3 regions of the Rhodomicrobium sp. genome follow, and region 1 is predicted to be linked to each of the others. Evidence: riboswitches for the same ligand, from Rfam matches in the RefSeq annotation. Region 1 holds a riboswitch; each other region holds the start of a gene.
The links. Region 1 has a riboswitch for cobalamin ahead of QM659_RS12075 (DUF1636 family protein). Riboswitches for the same ligand answer to the same signal wherever they lie in the genome.
Positions count from the first base shown of each region.

Region 2: linked by a shared signal. The riboswitch ahead of QM659_RS07285 (TonB-dependent receptor plug domain-containing protein) and the one ahead of QM659_RS12075 (DUF1636 family protein) in region 1 are both predicted to bind cobalamin.
Region 3: linked by a shared signal. The riboswitch ahead of QM659_RS15940 (ribonucleoside triphosphate reductase) and the one ahead of QM659_RS12075 (DUF1636 family protein) in region 1 are both predicted to bind cobalamin.

Region 1 covers NZ_JASGFR010000028.1:37,584-44,011, reverse strand. The annotation lists gene cobN (cobaltochelatase subunit CobN) at 1-346, opposite strand, end outside; gene cobW (cobalamin biosynthesis protein CobW) at 350-1,381, opposite strand; gene QM659_RS12075 (DUF1636 family protein) at 1,381-1,788, opposite strand; cobalamin riboswitch at 1,914-2,106, opposite strand; gene QM659_RS12070 (cobyric acid synthase) at 2,201-3,715, shown strand; gene QM659_RS12065 (hypothetical protein) at 3,990-4,211, opposite strand; gene QM659_RS12060 (NAD-dependent succinate-semialdehyde dehydrogenase) at 4,422-5,870, shown strand; gene rpiA (ribose-5-phosphate isomerase RpiA) at 5,867-6,428, shown strand, end outside.
Region 2 covers NZ_JASGFR010000013.1:54,901-61,328, forward strand. The annotation lists gene pyk (pyruvate kinase) at 1-671, shown strand, start outside; gene rph (ribonuclease PH) at 725-1,438, opposite strand; gene QM659_RS07275 (hypothetical protein) at 1,719-2,558, opposite strand; gene QM659_RS07280 (hypothetical protein) at 2,978-3,301, opposite strand; cobalamin riboswitch at 3,578-3,768, shown strand; gene QM659_RS07285 (TonB-dependent receptor plug domain-containing protein) at 3,872-5,920, shown strand; tRNA gene QM659_RS07290 (tRNA-Ser) at 6,149-6,238, shown strand; gene QM659_RS07295 (DUF6538 domain-containing protein) at 6,369-6,428, shown strand, end outside.
Region 3 covers NZ_JASGFR010000056.1:3,658-10,085, forward strand. The annotation lists gene prpC (2-methylcitrate synthase) at 1-646, opposite strand, end outside; gene QM659_RS15930 (MmgE/PrpD family protein) at 657-2,210, opposite strand; gene QM659_RS15935 (acyl-CoA thioesterase) at 2,262-2,654, opposite strand; cobalamin riboswitch at 2,886-3,084, shown strand; gene QM659_RS15940 (ribonucleoside triphosphate reductase) at 3,182-5,239, shown strand; gene nrdD (anaerobic ribonucleoside-triphosphate reductase) at 5,266-5,469, shown strand; gene QM659_RS15950 (anaerobic ribonucleoside-triphosphate reductase activating protein) at 5,524-6,144, shown strand; gene QM659_RS15955 (hypothetical protein) at 6,316-6,428, opposite strand, start outside.

The DNA.
Region 1 (6,428 bases):
CGCCCGAAACGAACGCCAGCGCGGTGCCCTTCGCTTCCGCCAGCGCGCGAAGCTGCTCGACACCGTAACGCCAATAGTCGATGCCGCCGAGCAAGCGGACAAGAACGGCCCGCGCGCCCGTGAGCGTCTTCTCGATGTAAAGATCGACCGAAAGCGGATGCCTCAGCCGCGCGAGGTTGGCGAGGCGCAGCGTCGGGAGATCCGCGCCCGCACGCCAGCCCGCCGCGAAGGCTGCGAGGTCGCTGTCCGCGAAGGAAAGCACCGCCAGGTCGGCGGGCGTCTGGCCGAGGTCTTCCGCCACCGCCGCCTCTTCGAGGCCGTGCCGTTCACGGAAAAGAATGTGCATGCGTCAGGCCCCGAGCGCCGCCGCAACCGCCTGCCCGTCGAAGCCCTTTTCGCCGATGACGACGAGCCGCGAGACGCGCTCCTCACTCGCGCGCCATGGCCGGTCGAACTGCGCGCGAACGCGGGTTCCGACGCCTTGCACGAGAAGCCGCATCGGCTTGCCCGCGATGGCGATATAGCCTTTTACGCGAAGGATGTTGTACGCACGGGCCGCTGCCTCGACCTTCGCCACGATGTCGGCCTGCGATGTCTGCTCCGGCAGCGTGACCGCGACCGTTTCGAAATCGTCATGGTCGTGCGGCTCGCCATGATCGTGATGCGTCGGGCGCGCGTCGAGGTCGTCTTCCGCAGCCGCGCCAAGCCCCAGCACGACGCGCGGATCGACGCGCCCCTCGGTTGCCCCGATCACGGGGATGGGGCGCGGCGATTCCGCCAGCACCGCTTCGCGCGCCACGGCAAGCCGCGCCTCGTCGACGAGATCGGCCTTGTTCAGGATCACGAGATCGGCGCAGGCCACCTGATCCTCGAACACTTCGCCGAGCGGCGTGTCGTGGTCGATGCTGGTGTCGCCCGCGCGCTGTCTCGCCACAAGCTCAGGGTCCGGCGCGAAACGGCCATCCGCCACGGCCTCGGCGTCCGCGACCGCGATCACGCCGTCGACGGTGATGCGCGTCTTCAGGTCGGGCCAGTCGAACGCCTTCAGCAGCGGCTTCGGCAGCGCGAGGCCGGATGTTTCTATGAGAATGTGTTCGGGCGGCTCCTTGCGGTTCAGGAGCGCCGTCATCGTCGGCACGAATTCGTCCGCGACGGTGCAGCAAAGGCAGCCGTTCGTCAGTTCGACGATAGCGTCTTCGGGGCATGCGGGATCGGCGCAGCCCTTCAGGATCTCGCCATCGATGCCGACATCGCCGAATTCATTGACGAGGACCGCGAGGCGGCGGCCGTTCGCGGTTTCGATCAGATGACGGACAAGGCTCGTCTTGCCCGCGCCCAGGAAGCCGGTGATGATGGTGACGGGGACTTTCGCGAGAGACATCAGAGGCTCCTTTCAGGAAGCGGCGGCACGCGCGCGATGAGCGCGCGGCGGAAGCAGGCGGGGCGCTCGTTCCACGGCACGAGGCCGTCTTCGGTTTCGGCGTTTGCTGCACAGCCGCGATAAATGCTCGGCGCGTCCTCGATCGTCAGTTCGCCGAACATGTAGGTCCAGCGATCCGGCCCGGCGATGGCGACGGTGAGGCCGCGATTGCAGTTCGACAGGCATTGCGCCGGTTCTATATGGAAGCGCGTGTCAGCGCTGGCTTCGCGCTCGGCGGCGAGCGCTTCGTAGAGCGCGCGGCCTGCGGGAGGCGCGGCCTTGTCGGCGGGGTCGCGTCCACAAAGCACGCACACGAAGACGGTGGCGCGGGGCGCTGGCGGGGCTTTACAGGTCGAGGGCGGCTCCATGCTTCATTCCGGGGAGCGGACGGCGAGCCGTCCGGCGCGTGCGGCGGGCGGACCTGCACTCCTCCCGTCGGACCTTGCGCTCCGGGACACCCCGCCCGGAACGGCGCTTCAAGGGAACGCGGCAACGCGATCCGGCAGGCGACGGCAGGTCTCCTGGCTCGCGGGTCACGGCCCGTGCCGCCTTCCCGGAACAGGTTCCAGTGGCAATTGGCGCAGGCTCGCCGCTCACAGTTGCGGGGGCAGCTCCGGCTTCGCACGATGTGGTGCGCCCGGTATTCCCTTTTCGTCCCCGAAGGGACCGTCGGCTGTCTCGATTTGTGATACGCCCGTGACGCGAAGTCAATCGGCGGGCGCTTTATCCGGCGCCGGGGCGGTGTAGAGATTTCGCGCTGAAGAAGGATCGACACCGGGCATGACACGTATTCGCGACGACGAGAGACGGCTGGGCGACAGGACGGCCCGCGCACTGATGTTTCAGGGAACCGGCTCGGATGTCGGCAAGTCGCTGATCGTGGCGGGGTTGTGCCGTCTGTTCGCGGATCGGGGGCTTTCCGTGCGTCCGTTCAAGCCACAGAACATGTCGACCAATGCGGGCGTCACGGCCGATGGCGGCGAGATCGGCCGCGCGCAGATGCTTCAGGCCCGCGCCGCGCGCGTGCCGCCCAGCGTTCACATGAATCCAGTGCTCCTGAAGCCGCAGAGCGAGACCGGCGCGCAGATCGTCGTGCAAGGGCATGTGTGGGGCAAGGCCGAGGCACGCGATTATCAGTCGCGGAAGGCAGCGCTGATGCCCGCCGTGCTTGAAAGCTTCGCGCGGCTGAAAGGCGAATGCGACCTCGTGCTGGTGGAGGGCGCTGGCTCGCCATCCGAGGTGAACCTTCGCGCGAACGACATCGCGAATATGGGTTTCGCGCGGGCGGCGGACGTGCCCGTGGTGCTCGTCGGCGACATCGACCGGGGCGGGGTGATCGCGAGCCTCGTCGGCACGAGCGCGGTGCTCGACGCCGAAGATGCCGCCATGATCCGTGGCTTCATCGTCAACAAGATGCGCGGCGATGCGGGGCTCTTCGCGGAGGGCATGCGGTTCATCGCGGAACGAACCGGCTGGGCGTCGCTCGGCCTCGTCCCGTGGTTTGCGGACGCGCATGCCCTGCCGCCTGAAGACGGCTTCAGCCGCGACTGGGTGCGCGAAGGCGCGAAGACCGGCCAGCGCGTGAGGGTCGCGGTGCCGGTGCTTCCGCACATCGCAAATTTTGACGATCTCGATCCGCTGCGGCTTGAGCCGGACGTCGATCTCGTGACGCTGGCCCATGGCGAACCGCTTCCCGCCGACGCGGATCTTGTCATCCTGCCGGGCTCGAAGGCCACCATTGCGGATCTCTCCGCGCTGCGTGCGCTCGGCTGGGAAGCGGACATCCTCGCCCATGTCCGGCGCGGCGGGCGCGTGCTCGGCCTTTGCGGCGGCTATCAAATGCTTGGGCGCTGGGTGGCCGATCCGGCGGGCATCGAGGGACGGCCGGGCGGGGTGCCGGGGCTCGGCCTGCTCGATGTCGAGACGGAGCTTTCGGGCGACAAGCGGCTTGCGGCGGTAACGGGCCGGACAGCGGCCGACGGCGTGCCGTTCTCGGGTTACGAGATCCACATCGGCCGCACCTTCGGATCGGACACCGCGCGCCCGCTTGTTCTTGTCCACGAGGACGGATCGTGCAGGCCCGATGGAGCGGTGTCGGCGGACGGGTGCGTGATGGGCACCTATGTCCACGGCCTGTTCGCGGACGACCGTCAGCGCGCCGCGTGGCTGGCGCGGCTCGGTGGCAAGCCTGCGGCGCTTTCCTACGAAACCGCCATAGACGACACGCTCGACCGCCTTGCCGCACACCTTGCCCGCCACATAGACATCGAGGCAATGCTGGGCCTCACCCGCTGAGGCATGGTCGCCGAACGATGCCTTTACGCCTCCAACGCGGAGGTCGCCGCCTCAGCGGGCGCCATCGGACGGCTCAGGCGCGGTTCGCGCAACGCACCGCAATGGGCCTGTGCCAATGCGCCTTTATCTGACGCAGAAAAGCAGACCGGCACAGGAAACATACCGCGTCATGCCACACGCGATTTGCGGCATGACGCTTGAAGGGATAGCTCAAAGGCCCGGTTTCAAGTCTTCTTTCCGCCGCCGATCAACACGCGGCGGTTGTTCGCGTCTGTCAGGAATGTTGCGGCTCGATCTCGGCAAGAGCCGCTTCGATCAGTTCGCGCGCGCGGTCGAGATCGGCATGACCGGCGATCAGGCTGAGTTCCTTCAGCATGTCGGCGAGATATTCACGGCTATCTTGTTGAGAAAGAAATGCGAAATCCGCGCTCTCGGCGGGCTGCGCTTGAGAATTGGGAGTGCTTTCTGACAGGACCGGTGATAAGACGCTCGTCATTGGGGGCTCCGTCGTTCCTGCCTGCGACTTGTCTCGCAGGGCTCTTCGCTCACATTAATATTCGGTTGCAGGGAATATCAAATGCATCCTGTGATTGAGCGCTGATTCGTTAAGAGTTTGTGGCTTTTTGGGAACAGGTGCCATAATCCGGTGGCGCTTGTAGTATTTACAGCGGCGCGGCATTATGTCTGACCCGCTGAAAGAGGAGTCATGGACCAGATTTTCAAGACACTGCTCCGTGATCGCTGTCTGATTGGAGGCGAATGGCGGGGCGAACCGGCACTCCCTGTCGTCAATCCCGCAACCGGCGCGTTCCTCGCGCGCGTGCCGAACTTCGGGCGCGTAGAAACCCGCGAGGCCATCGAGGCCGCGCACAAGGCTTTTCCGGCCTGGAGCGGGCTGCTTGCCAAGGAGCGCGCGGCGATCCTCAAACGCTGGCACAACCTTCAATTGGCCCACGCGGAATCGCTGGCGCGCCTCATGACCGTGGAGATGGGAAAACCGCTGCCGGAATCGCGTGGCGAAGTCGCTTATGGCGCGGCTTTCGTCGAATTTTTCGCGGAAGAGGCCAAGCGCATTCATGGCGAGATCGTTCCGACGCCGCGCAAGGGCGGCCGCGTCATCGTCATGAAACAACCTGTTGGCGTCGTCGGCGCGATCACGCCCTGGAATTTCCCCTTCGCAATGATCACGCGCAAGGTTGCGCCCGCGCTTGCTGTGGGCTGCACCGTGGTTGTGAAACCCGCGCCTGACACGCCGCTGACGGCGCTGGCTCTCGGCGCGCTCGCCGAGCAGGCAGGCTTTCCGCCCGGCGTCATCAATATCGTAACGGGCGATGCGGAGGCCATCGGCAGCGAACTGACTGCGAACCCGCTTGTGCGCGCGATCACCTTCACCGGCTCCACGCGCGTCGGCAAGCTGCTCATGCGCCAGTCGGCGGATACGGTGAAGAAGGTTTCGCTCGAACTTGGCGGCAATGCGCCCTTCATCGTCTTCGACGACGCGGATCTCGACAAGGCCGTGGAAGGCGCTGTTATCTCGAAATTCCGCAACATGGGGCAGACCTGCGTCTGCGCGAACCGCATCCTCGTGCAGGACGGCGTCTATGATGCCTTCGCCGCCAGGCTCGCCGCGCGTGTGGCCGCGCTCAAGGTCGGCGACGGATTGCAGGCAGGCGTCGAGCAAGGGCCGCTCATCAATGAAGCCGGCCTGAAAAAAGTGGAAGAGCACGTCGCGGACGCGCTCGCGAAGGGCGCTCGGCTCCTTGTCGGCGGCAAGCGTCACGCGCTCGGCCGCACCTTCTTCGAGCCGACGGTGCTCGTGGACGCCACGCCCGACATGCGCGTCGCCACGGAAGAAACCTTCGGTCCGGTCGCGCCGCTGTTCCGCTTCAAGACCGAGGACGAGGCCATCGCGTTCGCCAACGGCACGCCTTATGGGCTCGCGGCTTATTTCTATTCCCGCGACGTCGCCCGCGTATGGCGCGTGACGGAGCGCCTTGAATTCGGCATTGTCGGCGTCAACGAAGGCATTATCTCGACAGAAGTCGCGCCGTTCGGCGGCGTCAAGGAATCTGGCCTCGGTCGCGAAGGCTCACGCCATGGCGTCGAGGAATTTCTCGAACTGAAATACATGTATCTTGGGGGACTTTCGGATTGACCGACATTCAAACCTTGAAGCGCCAGGCAGCAGCCGAAGCGCTTAAATTCGTCGAACCGGGCATGGTGCTCGGCCTCGGCACGGGCTCCACGGCTTCCGCCTTCATCGAACTCCTCGCGGAGCGGCTGAAGACGGAAGACCTCGATCTGACCTGCGTGGCGACCTCGGAGCAGACGAAACGCTTCGCGGAAGAACGCGGCATCAGGATCGCGGATTTCAACACCATTGCCGATGTCGATCTGACCATCGACGGCGCGGATGAGATCGACCCGCAGTTGAACCTTCTCAAGGGCGGCGGCGGCGCGCTTCTGCGTGAGAAGATCGTCGCCTTCGCATCCGACCGCGTCATCATCATAGCGGACGCGTCGAAATATGTGGAGCAGCTCGGCGAGTTTCCGCTGCCGGTGGAAATCGTGGATTTCGGCGTGGCTGCCACGCTCGCCATGATCGAGGCCGCGGCCGAGGATGCGGGCTGTCAGGGCAGCATCGCGCTTCGCCGCACAGCCTCGGGCGAGCCCTTCCGCACCGATGGCGGACATCTGATCGCCGATTGCGCCT
Region 2 (6,428 bases), on a different contig from region 1:
TTCAGAAGCAGCTCTTGCGCGCGGGGCGCGATCTCGGCAAGCCGGTCGTCGTCGCAACGCAGATGCTCGAAAGCATGACGTCGTCTCCCGTCCCCACGCGCGCCGAGGTTTCCGACGTCGCGACCGCCGTTTTCGAAGGCGCTGACGCCGTGATGCTGTCCGCTGAATCCGCGACCGGCGCCTACCCGGTCGAGGCCGTGGCCACCATGGACCGCGTTGCGCGCGAAGTGGAAAAGGATGTGAATTACGAAAGCATCCTGCATTTTCGCGGGACCCCGTCCGACAAGACCGCCGCCGACGCCATCAGCGCGGCCGCTGCGTCCATTGCGGAGACGCTGAAGCTGAAGGCGATTTTCTGTTACACCGCGACGGGCAAGACAGGCCTTCGCGTCGCACGGCAGCGACCGGCCCAGCCGATCGTTGTGCTAACGCCCGTGATCGAAACCGCGCGGAGGCTCAACCTCGTCTGGGGGCTGCACTGCGTGCAGACGTCAGACCCCGCAAACACGGGCGAGATGGTGCGCGGTGCCGAGGAAGTTGCGCGCGGATCCGGCTATGCCGACGACGGCGACCGCGTCATCGTCTGCGCGGGCGTGCCGTTCAAGCGGCCCGGCAGCACGAACATGCTTCGCATCTTCACCATCGGCGAAGACAGCGGCAGACCGCACTGAAAAAGTGCGGCACCTGCATGCCCGCCGCCGGTCAGACAGCGGGCATCGCAACGTCAGAGCACCGTAAGCTTCTGCAGGTTCACGAGTTCGGCGATCCCCTTCTTCGCGAGCGCGGTCAGCTCGGCCATGCGTTCCTCGGAGAACGCGCCCTTCTCCGCCGTCGCCTGAATTTCGACGATCTGCCCCTTGCCGGTGAAGACGAAATTCGCGTCCGCCTCCGCATCCGAATCCTCGGGATAATCGAGATCGAGAACCGCTTCCCCCTTGTAGATGCCGCAGGAGACCGCCGCGACGTTGTCTTTCATGGGCTCGCCGCGCAGCATGTCGCGTGCGCGCATCCACTGGAAGCAATCATGCAGCGCGACCCAGGCGCCGGTGATCGACGCGGTGCGCGTGCCGCCGTCCGCCTGCAAGACGTCGCAGTCGACCATGATCTGGCGTTCGCCGAGCGCCTGAAGATCGACCACGGCGCGGAGCGACCGCCCGATCAGACGCTGGATTTCCTGGCTGCGGCCGGACTGATGGCCGGTCGTCGCCTCGCGGCGCGTGCGGTCGGAGGTTGCGCGCGGCAGCATGCCGTATTCGGCCGTGATCCAGCCCCGTCCCTGCCCTTTCAGCCACGGCGGCACGCGGTCTTCGAGGCTCGCCGTGCAAAGCACATGCGTGTTGCCGAACTTGATGAGGCACGATCCTTCCGCGTGATGCGAAAAGGCGCGCTGGAAACTCACGGGGCGAAGGTCGCCGGCCTGCCGTTTCGAGGGGCGCATGCAATTTCTTTCTTTTCGGGCGCGCTGCTTGCGCGAGGCCCTTTTATAAGTCTCACCTTACCGCAGCCGGACGGTTTATTCCGGCTCGATTGTGAAGTTGGGCATCCTTTTCGAACGCCGTAGCGGACAGTAGGCCAGCGTTTTTCGGGTATCAACGGCTTTTGGCCGCCCCCGCGTCGCTTTGATCCTTCGCCAAATGCCGCAGACGCACGCCAAGGCTGAAAGGGAGCGAAGTTGCTCGGTTCGCGGTTCTTGTCCCGTAAGTGCTCATAATGTCCCTTTATCTTTGCGGATCGAAAAGGCCGACGACGAAGCTGTCGACCGTGCGTGCGACTGCCTCCTGAACGGCGGTCCAATCCTCGAAATGGTCCATGCTGAAGGAGTACTCGATATCGATTGCCCGATGTGTCGGCGAGTTCATGTAAGCTGTGCAGCTTGGGGAGGGGTCATCGGGCCAGCAATGGGCGAAGTGCAGATATGCGCCCTCCGGCGATTTGCGGATGTAATAGAGTTCCCGCTTGCCGTTGGGTAAGCGCTCTTCGTAGACCTCCTCGAAGGGGACGTGCCCTTCGAGCTTGGTGTAGGTGAAGTCGGGGTCCTTCGCGAGGCGCTGCATGTCGCCTTGCAGTCCAAGCCAGCCTACATGGGCTGCGCCCAACAGGTATAAGCCTTCATTTCTGATCAGCAGGAGGATCCCTCCATTGCAGTAGCCGGAGCATTCTCTCCGTTCGCGATTGGCGGGATTGAGCGAGCCTGTCATCTCCGGATACCAGACCGTGAAAAACGTCCCGTATTTGTGCACGGGTCTCGAGGCTTTCCCGACGAACTCATAAGGAATTCGGAGGTATAGAATAGGAGCGTTTGGGTAGGTGCCGTTATAGAGAAGGTAATCCGATTTTCCGCGCTGGGTCTGAAGCGGGAAATTTTTCGCCGGGTTTTGCGGGCCGACGCGATCCGCTTCGATCTCGATCGGAAAGAGCAGCCTGTGGAGCGACGGCGGCAGCGTGTCGGTGTCGACGCGCGACAGCGACCATGCCGCTATGGCCGCCAAAAGGAACAGGGCGAGTTTTTTCATAGGTCCCCACGAATGAAATATAAAATTAACTATTTTTTTAACCATAGTCCCATGCGAAGGTCATCCCCGGCGTTTGCCGGGGATCGTTAATACCTTCCTTTTTGACGCTTACACCGCGTCCCGTGCTTTGGTAAGCGCGGGCCTCAGACCGTTCAAGCTGCCTCTCCGATGGCGGGTGGAAGCGGGCTTCATCAGCCGCAGCATTCACGGATCGGAATTGTTGAGGAAGCGATCCATCCGATGCATGCGCTCGTGCAGAATCTTTACCGTGCCGATGTCGCCATTCGTCGGCCTACTTTCGAACGGTCAAACAATTTCTTTTCTACCCGCTCTTCCGGCGTTCGTTAACAGGCGCGCAATTTGCGCCAGCGCCGTCAATCGTCCTGAGCACTTCCGAAACGCGTCTTTTGCTTCCGAGTTTTCGGCCCACGAGCGAGGCGCAGCGGCGCCGCACAAAGCCGCGTCTAGCCGAACCACCACCACCAGTTCACGACGAGCACGAAGGTGACAAGGATCAGCGCGAGGATGATCAGCGTCTGGATATGAGCGGCGACCCAGTTGCGCCATGTCTCCGGCGCTTCGCCCGCCTCCTGCCCCATCGAGCCGAGGATCAGAAGCCCGAGAACCCCGAGAATGTAAATTCCCGCCGGATATTGTTTGCATTGCCCGCAGGACCAGCTGTCGAGCCACATCAGCCCGATAAGCGTGCCCGCGACCAGAAATGTGATGAAAGCCAGCACGCCGAGGCTGATGATAATTACAAAACGCGTGATATCAGCACACGTCATGCCTCCCACTCCCTTTGACGCAACGGTACTCTCGGTCTCAGCGCCTGCCATGCCCAGCGCCTCCCTCCACGCAACGAGACGATTTTCGTAAAAATAGCAGGGCAGCGTTAATCATGCGTTTCATGCGGATCGCGCAAGCGGCAGCGGGCGCCGCTGGCACTACGGCTAGTCGCCCCAACTGTTGCTGCTTGAAGAGCTTGTGGCCGACGCGCCACAGCTTGCGCGGAACATGCCGAATTGCGGCATTTGCGTGATTGCGGCGCAAGCTTCATGCAAGCTATGCCTTAAGCCGATGGTCCTCCGATGAGGATAATAGGGAACGCGGTGAGGGACGACGTCCGTAATCCGCGGCTGCCCCCGCAACTGTAAGCGGCGAGCGATGCGCCAAAGGCCACTGGGAAACCGGGAAGGCGGCGTGGAGTTTTGACCCGTGAGCCAGGAGACCTGCCATCAGCCGTGGTCACGCGCGAACACGTCGGGCGGGGTGTCCTGATGGGGGCTTGGAATCCGCTCAACGCGGCGTTCCTGACTTTGGTTCGTGGTGACGTGTCACGTTCCACGAGGCCCAATATGCCGGCTCTATACCCGCGCGCCCGCTCCTGTGTCGCTTTCGTCAGCCTTGTCGCATTTGCCGCGAATGCGCAGGCGCAAACCGCCGCCCGTTCCGATACCCTGCCGCCCGTCGTCGTGAAAAAAGACGGGGCCGAAAAGCAGAAGAAGAAAGCCTCCGCTCCGAAGAAAAAGAAGGAGGCGCCGGCCGTTGCGCACGGTGCCGCCGAACCCGCGCCGGATGCCATTCCCGGCGAGCCGTCGAAAGACGTGATCTATTCCGCGAACCGCGTCGCAACCGACATCACCAAGGTCGGCTCCGCGGTGACGGTCATCACGCGCGACGAGATCGAGGCGCAGTCGCGCACCTATGTGCAGGATTACCTCGCGCAGGTGCCGGGCGTTTCCGTGGCGCAGACGGGGCCGGCCAGCACGACGTCATATTTCATTTGGGGCGCGGCTTCCAAATATGTGAAGGTCCAGGTGGATGGATTGGACATCGCCGATCCAACCGGAACGCAGGTCACGACGGCGCTTGAAACTATCCTCGCGACCGATGTCGAGCGCATCGAGGTGCTGAAGGGGTCGCAGAGCTTGCTTTACGGCGGTCAGGCGGTCGGCGGCGTCATAACGATCGACACAGCGCGCCCCGTTCTCGGCGCTTCGATGACGGCTTCCGGCGAAACAGGTTCCTACAACACCCAGCGCGGCACGGCGAGTGCGGCCTACGGTACGGATCGCGGTTATGCGCGTTTCACCGTGCAGAGCGTAAGAAGCGACGGCTATTCCGCTCTGGCGATTGGAAATGAAGACGATGGCTACCGAAACCTGACCTTCAGCGGCACCGGCGAGTACAAGCTTTCCAGCGATGTGAAAGTCTTTTTCGCCGCGCGCGCTCTGGAGGAGAGGCACAGCTACGATAGCACCTACGATAATTGGGATTTGGCGACAGACGGTTGGCCCGGCACGCGGGGTGTAACCAGCCAGCAGGCCGGGCGCGTGGGCACGGAAGTTAAACTTTTCGATGGCGCCTTCGTCAACACGGTTTCGATTCAAGGCATGAAGTTTGATCGCGATCAGTGGGGGTGGTCCGCTGGTTCAGCCGTCAACGACTCCTACACGGGCGATCGCTGGAAGGTCGACTATCTCGGCACGGCGAAAATAACGAAATGGGCGACCGTGACTGCGGGCGCCGACTACATGGAAGAAACCGCTGAGACCGGCGCTTACTCCCAGCACGGAATTGACCTGACGGGTGTATTTGCTCAGCTTTCGGTGGAGCCGCTGAAAGGGCTGACGATTACCGGCGGCGGCCGCAACGATGAACACAGCACCTTCGGTGACTTCCAGACCTACCGATTCACTGCGGCGTACTTCTATGAACCGACTCAGACAAAACTGCGCGCGAGCACCGGCACCGGCTTCCGTGCGCCGAGCCTTTATGAACTCTACGCAAACAACGAGTGGGTTTCCGGGAACACCGAGCTTAAGCCCGAGGAAAGCGAAAGCTGGGACGTAGGTTTCGATCAGTGGTTCGACAACAAGCGCTTTCGTTTAAGCGGTACGTATTTCCAGGTCGACACCACGAACGAAATTGGCGGTGGTTATGACGCCAACTGGAAGTGGGTCTACCAGCAGATCCCCGGCACGACACATCGCGAGGGCGTGGAGTTTTCCGGCGCTGCAGTTGTGAGCCCGTGGCTCACGCTGTCGGCGGGCTACACCTATGTCGATGCAAGGGCGGAGGATGGCTCGCGTCTCGTCCGCATCCCGCGCAGCAGCATCACGCTCGGCGCCGACGCGCTGCTGTTCGACACGGTGAAGGCGAACGTCACCACGCGTTTCGCTCTCGATACGATCGACTCGAGCAATTACCAACTGGAAGACTATGTGCTTTTGAACGCGAAGTTCAGCTACGACATTCGCCCCGGTTTCACCGCTTACGTCCGGGGCGAAAATCTGCTCGACGAGAAGTACGAAACGGTGCGCGGCTACAACACGCCCGGCCTGTCGGTCTATGGCGGCGTCACCTTCAACGTCGACGCCAACACCTATGCGTCGCTGAAATAGGGTCGGCCGCAGCCGACGCGGGGCGGGACGCGTTCCGCAGCGGCGAAGCTGAACGAGCGGCCGAGCCTCTTCGCACCGATGAGATGCGAAGAAGCTCGGTCTCGCCGCCATCGCATGTTGCCCCGCGACGGCGCATTTGTTATCCATCGACGTTGAAGGCTGGCGCGCTCGACGTTCCGCATGCATCGGCGCGCGAGACGTCAAGGCAAGCGAGCGGGCCGCGCCTGCGGAGGGGTGCTAGAGTGGTTTAATAGACCGGTCTTGAAAACCGGCGTGCGGGCAACCGTACCGTGGGTTCGAATCCCACCCCCTCCGCCAAGTTCTTGCCGCAAAAGTTTCCGTAAGCACCTATTCCAATTCACTGTTTTGCCGTAGAGCTAATTACTTCATACTTGTTTCGCCCGGATGTGCTATACATTTTGATGCACAATTTGGGAGAGGCGCGGCTGTGAAAGACACAACCATTTTCAAGCGGGCCGATACGTGGCAACTCCGCCGCCGCGTGCCC
Region 3 (6,428 bases), on a different contig from region 1:
GATCCGATCCCGTGCTCGCGATGGAGCGTGCGGTGAAGGTGGACGCGTTGAACTCATGCTCGGCGTAGAGAATCAGCGAGGTGTGCATCGCGCGGACGTGGCTTTCGCGCGGGCGTTCGCCATGCAGCAGGTGCAGGAAGTGCCCGCCGATGGAATCGTCGTCGGTGTGCACCTCGATGCGGCGGCCATTATGCGCGAAGTGATGCCAGTAGAGCAGCATGGAACCCAGCGAAGCCAGGAGCCGGTCGGCCACATCGCGCGCAGCTGGATGGTTGTGGTCGACCGGCTCCGGCAGCACGCAGCCGAGCGCGGACACGCCCGATCTGAGTACGTCCATGGGATGCGAGGCGGCCGGCAGCGCTTCGAGCGCGACGCGGACCGCCGAAGGAAGGCCGCGCAGCGCCTTCAGCTTCGTCTTGTAAGCGTGAAGCTCCGTCGGCGTCGGCAGCGCCCCGTGAATGAGGAGATGCGCGATCTCCTCGAATTCGCAGGTCTCGGCCACGTCGAGAATGTCGTAGCCGCGGTAATGGAGGTCGTTACCGGTGCGGCCCACGGTGCAAAGCGCCGTGTTGCCCGCGATGATGCCGGAAAGCGCGACCGACTTCTTCGGCTTCGGCCCGGCGGCCTTCGTTGCGTCCTGTAGCATGCTGTCCTCCCTAAGCGCCGACAACGGCTGAACGGCCCGTCTCGCGCGATGTGCCGTTCCATTCGAAAAGGCCGGTCGCCCGCTCCGCGCCAAGCGCGACGGGATCGACGGTGAAATTCAGTCCCAGAAGCTCTTCGCCGCGCAGCCGTTCGAGCCGGTCCACGGTTTCGAGAAAGCGCTGTTGCTCGGCGGGTGAGACGATGCCTTCCGAAAGCGTGAGAAACTTCTCGATGTATTGCGGGCGGGCGAAGGGGCGCGCGCCGAGCGGGTTGGCGTCGGCGATGGCAAGCTCGTCCTCGATCACGCGACCGTCACGCAGGGTGACGACGACGCGGCCGCCGAACGCCTTTTCCTTCGGGTCGCGGCTATGATAGCGGCGCGTCCACTCCGCATCTTCGACGGTCGAAATCTTGTGCCACAAGGCAACGGTTTCGGGCCGCTTCGCGCGCTCCGGCGCATAGGAATGCACGTGGTGCCAGCCGCCGTCTTCCAGCGCGACCGCGAAGATGTACATGATGGAATGGTCGAGCGTTTCGCGGCTCGCATTCGGGTCCATCTTCTGCGGGTCGTTCGCACCCGTGCCGATCACGTAATGGGTGTGATGGCTCGTGTGGATCACGATGTTTTCGATGGTCGCGAGATTGCCGATCTTCTCGCGCATCCGCCGCGCGAGGTCGATGAGCGCCTGGCTCTGATATTCCGCCGAATATTCCTTGGTGTAGGTGTCGAGGATGGCGCGCTTCGGCTCGCCTTTCTCAGGCAACGGCACGGAGTATTCCACCTTGGGGCCGGAAAGCAGCCATGCGATGAAACCGTCCTCGCCTTCCCATGCGGGCGACGGCGCGCCTTCGCCGCGCATGGCTCGATCCACCGCCTCGACCGCCATCTTGCCGGCGAAAGCGGGCGCGTAAGCCTTCCAGCTCGAAATCTCGCCCTTGCGCGACTGGCGCGTCGTCGTCGTCACATGCAGTGCCTGCTGCACAGCCTGCCAGATCGTCTCCACCGGAAGCCCCAGCGCCGCGCCGATGCCTGCCGCAGCCGAGGGTCCGAGATGGGCGATATGGTCGATCTTGTGCTCATGCAGGCAAATGCCTTTTACGAGATTGACCTGAATTTCGTAGCCCGCCGCGAGGCCGCGCACGAGCGCTTCGCCGGAAAGCCCGCAATGCTGGGCGACGGCAAGGATCGGCGGGATATTGTCGCCGGGATGCGAATAGTCGGCGGCGAGGAACGTATCGTGGAAGTCGAGTTCACGCACGGCGACGCCGTTGGCCCACGCGGCCCATTCCGGCGAGAAGCGGCGATGCGAGGCGATGCCGAACACGGCCGCGCCGGGCTTGAAGGGATGCGAGAGCGCCTGATTGCGGGCGTTAGCCACCGGGCGGCGTGCGAGCGAAGCGGCGGCAACGGCGGCGTTGTCGATGATGCGGTTGCCGATCATCTCGACCACGGCAGGGTCGACCGCGACCGGGTCGGCGGCGACTTCGGCGATCTTCCAGGCGAGTTGTTCGGCGCGGGGCAAAGGCTCGGCGGATTTGTATGTGCGAACGGTATGCGACTTCACGGGGCAGGTTCCTCTCTTGGGCAGCGGCGGCTAGGAAATTGTATTTTGAAATCAGGGGCGAAACGCTGTGGGGCGGCCTGCTTCGTCGACGGCGACCATCTCGAACGAGCCGCGCACGGCGAGGCGACGCTCGCCCGAAAGCAGCTTTTCGGCCATCATCGAGACTTCGACGGTCATGGATGCGCGGCCTACGCGCACGACGCGGGCGGACAGTTCGACGAGTTCGCCCACCTTGACGGGCACGTGGAATTCCACCTTGTCGGATGTCGCCATCACCACGGCGCGGCGCGCGCGCCGCGTGGCCGCGACGAAGGCGGCTTTGCCCATGAGGTTCAGCGCATTGCCGCCGAACAGCGTGCCGTAATGGTTCGCCTGTTCGGGGAAGACCATCTCCACAAAGGTGGTCGCCGCCTCGGAGGCGTCGTCGTCAATCAAGGTTTGCATTCGGGCGCCCGCTTTCATTTCGGGCTTCACAATATCCGCAAGAGAAAGAACGCGGTAAGGACTGAAAATGTGGATGTTTGCGAAGGGAGAGCCGCGAATCTGCGAAAGTTGCGAACGTCGTCTCCGGTTGCCTGCCGCAGGCCGGCAAGCTTTTTTTCCTTTCGTCCCCGCTGTTCACATCTTTCCGTGCGCACACCGAATCACTCATTGCGAGGTCGCGCGACTCAGCCCCCTAGATGTGGGGGTCACGGTCCCCCGATAGCGCAAGATTCGGGAGCCAAGAGGGAAGCCGGTGCAAGTCCGGCGCTGCCCCCGCAACTGTAAGCGGCGAGCCGCCGTCGATCGCGTCACTGGTGCGAAATCACCGGGAAGGCCAGACGGAAGCATTGACCCGCGAGCCAGGAGACCTGCCGCGACATCGGAATAACGTCCTCGGGCGGGGTGTCCGCAGGCCGTGCCGCGACCGGTGAAGCCGGTTTCGTTCGCGCGTCTGTCGGCCCCGCCCCCATGATCCAACGGGGGTTCACTTGTCTTCCAGTCCTGACTCCACGGCGGTAATTTCCGCCGCCCGCCTGCCGCTCAGCATCGTGAAGCGCTCGGGCGCGCTCGCGCCGTTCGACGCGGCGAAGATCCGCTCCGCGGTCGAGCGTGCGGGCCGCGCCACCGGCGATTTCGACGCCACCGAGGCGCATCTTCTCGCCATTCAGGCGGTGAAGGTGATCGCGCATCGCTTCGCGGACCGGTCGCCGCACATCGAGGAAATTCAGGACATCGTCGAACAGGTGCTCATCTCCGCGAACCACTTCGCGACGGCCCGCGCCTACATCGTCTATCGCGAGCAGCGCGCACGGCTTCGCGCCGACCGCCACGCCGCCATCGACGTCGAAAGCTCGATCAACGAATATCTGGAGCGCGCGGACTGGCGCGTGAACGCGAACGCCAATCAGGGCTATTCGCTCGGCGGCCTGATCCTGAACGTCTCCGGCAAGGTGGTGGCAAATTACTGGCTCAGCCACGTCTACCCGCCGGAAGTGGGCCGCGCGCATCGCGACGGCGACATCCACATCCACGATCTCGACATGCTGGCGGGCTATTGCGCGGGCTGGTCGCTGCGGACGCTGTTGCAGGAAGGGCTGAACGGCGTGCCGGGCAAGGTCGAGGCCGCGCCGCCGAAGCACCTGTCGAGTGCTGTCGGACAGATCGTGAACTTCCTTGGCACGCTTCAGAACGAATGGGCGGGCGCGCAGGCGTTCTCATCGTTCGACACCTACATGGCGCCTTTCATCCGCAAGGACAGATTGCCGTACGGCGAGGTACGCCAGTGCATTCAGGAACTGATCTATAACCTCAACGTGCCGTCACGCTGGGGCACGCAGACGCCTTTCACGAACCTGACCTTCGACTGGACCTGCCCGGAAGACCTCCGCGAGCAGGTTCCGATGATCGGCGGCAAGGAGGTGGACTTCACCTATGGCGATCTCCAGCCCGAAATGGACATGATCAACCGCGCTTACATGGAAGTCATGACTGCGGGCGACGCGAAAGGCCGGGTGTTCACCTTCCCGATCCCGACCTACAACATCACACCGGATTTCCCGTGGGAGAGCGAAAACGCGACGCGCCTGTTCGAGATGACCGCGAAATACGGCCTGCCCTATTTCCAGAATTTCGTGAACTCGGAACTGAAGCCGAACATGGTGCGGTCCATGTGCTGCCGCCTGCAGCTCGACCTGACGGAGCTTCTGAAGCGCGGCAACGGGTTGTTCGGCTCGGCGGAGCAGACGGGCTCGGTCGGCGTGGTCACCGTGAACTGCGCGCGGCTCGGCTTCCTCCACAAGGGCGACGAAGCGGCCTTGTTCGCGCGGCTCGACGAACTGCTCGACATCGGCCGCAACAGCCTGGAAATCAAGCGCAAGATCATCCAGCGTCACATGGATGCGGGGCTGTTCCCGTACACGAAGCGCTATCTCGGCACGCTGCGCAATCATTTCTCGACGCTCGGCGTGAACGGCCTCAACGAGATGATCCGCAATTTTACCGACGACGCCGAAGATATCTCGACGCCGTGGGGCCACGCCTTCGCGCTGCGTTTCCTCGATCACGTTCGGGCGAAGATGGTGGCGTTTCAGGAAGAAACCGGCCACCTCTATAACCTCGAAGCGACGCCCGCCGAGGGCACGACCTATCGCTTTGCGCGCGAGGACAAGAAGCGTTTCGCAGGTATCCTTCAGGCGGGCACGGACGAGACGCCGTATTACACCAACTCCAGCCAGTTGCCTGTCGGGTTCACCGACGATCCGTTCGACGCGTTGGCCCGGCAGGAGCCGCTTCAGCAGAAATACACGGGCGGCACCGTGCTGCATCTCTACATGGGCGAGCGCATCTCTTCGGTGGAAGCCTGCAAGAAGCTCGTGCGCCGCGCGCTCGAAAACTTCCGCATCCCTTACATCACCGTGACGCCGACATTCTCGATCTGCCCGACGCACGGCTACATCGCAGGCGAGCACAAGTTCTGCCCGATCTGCGACGAGGAGCGGCTTGCGGCGAAGCGCGCACGGCTCGGCGCGCGCAAGGCGGCGGCCTGATTTCCATCAAACGAGGGAGAAGAGACATGAACGCACATTGGACCCCCACCGCCGACGACGTGACCCTGACCGACGAGGAGCGCCAGCCCTGCGAAGTCTGGACGCGCGTGATGGGCTATCACCGGCCTGTCTCGTCGTTCAATCAGGGCAAGGTCGGCGAATTCAACGAGCGGCAGTATTTCCGCGAATGCAAGGCCGAGCGCGCCGACGCCGACAAGAGCGCGCAATGACCAAAGCGCTTTCAGGAAAGGTGTTTGCGGTTTTCCGCCCGGAAAGCGCGCAAGATGCAAGATAGTATCGAGATTGGCGGGCTTGCCCGCCTTTCCTCCGTGGATTGGCCGGGGCAGCTTGCGGCGACCGTCTTCTGTCAGGGCTGCCCCTGGGCCTGCCGCTACTGCCACAACGCCTCGCTGATGCGGGCGGGCAGTGGCGCGGGGCCGTCATGGGCCGAAGTGCGCGCGTTGCTCGAAACGCGGCGCGGACTGCTCGACGCCGTGGTGTTTTCCGGCGGCGAGCCGACCTTGCAGACACATCTGCCGGAGGCGATGGCGGAGGTGCGCGCCATGGGCTTCAAGGTCGGCCTTCATAGCGCGGGGCCTTATCCGGCGCGGCTCGCGGCCGTTTTGCCGCTTGTCGACTGGGTCGGCTTCGACGTGAAAGCGCCGTTTGCGGAGTATGAGCGTGTCACGGGCATTCCCGGCAGCGGCGAGCGCGCGGCGGAAAGCTTGCGGCTGCTGGTGGCGAGCGGCGCCGCGTTCGAGACGCGGACCACGGTTCACCCCGCGCTGCTTGATGAAGCGGCGGTCGCGCGGATCGCCGCCGAACTGGCCGCGCTCGGCATCGCGAACAACCGCATCCAGCCATTTCGGGCGCATGGATGTACAGACGCCGCGCTTGCTGCCTAGAGCCGGATCCGGTCAGGTTCACTCAACCTGATCGGTAAATCCGTCTCTACACGATAAAGAGAGCAAGCGCGGCGTCCATCGCGTGCCGACGGCCTTGCGCCGCCTGCCCGTGGCTCGACGGCACGCGATTAAGGGTGGGCGAGAAGCGAGCGCGCGCGGCGAAGGGCACCCCTATCGAAACAGGTCCGCCGCTTTTCCGATCCGGCGCGAACCGTCGCCGAACTCGCAGGAGCCGAACTCCGGCCAGTCGGGATCGCTGCCGCGAGGGCTGGCGGAAAGTGCGA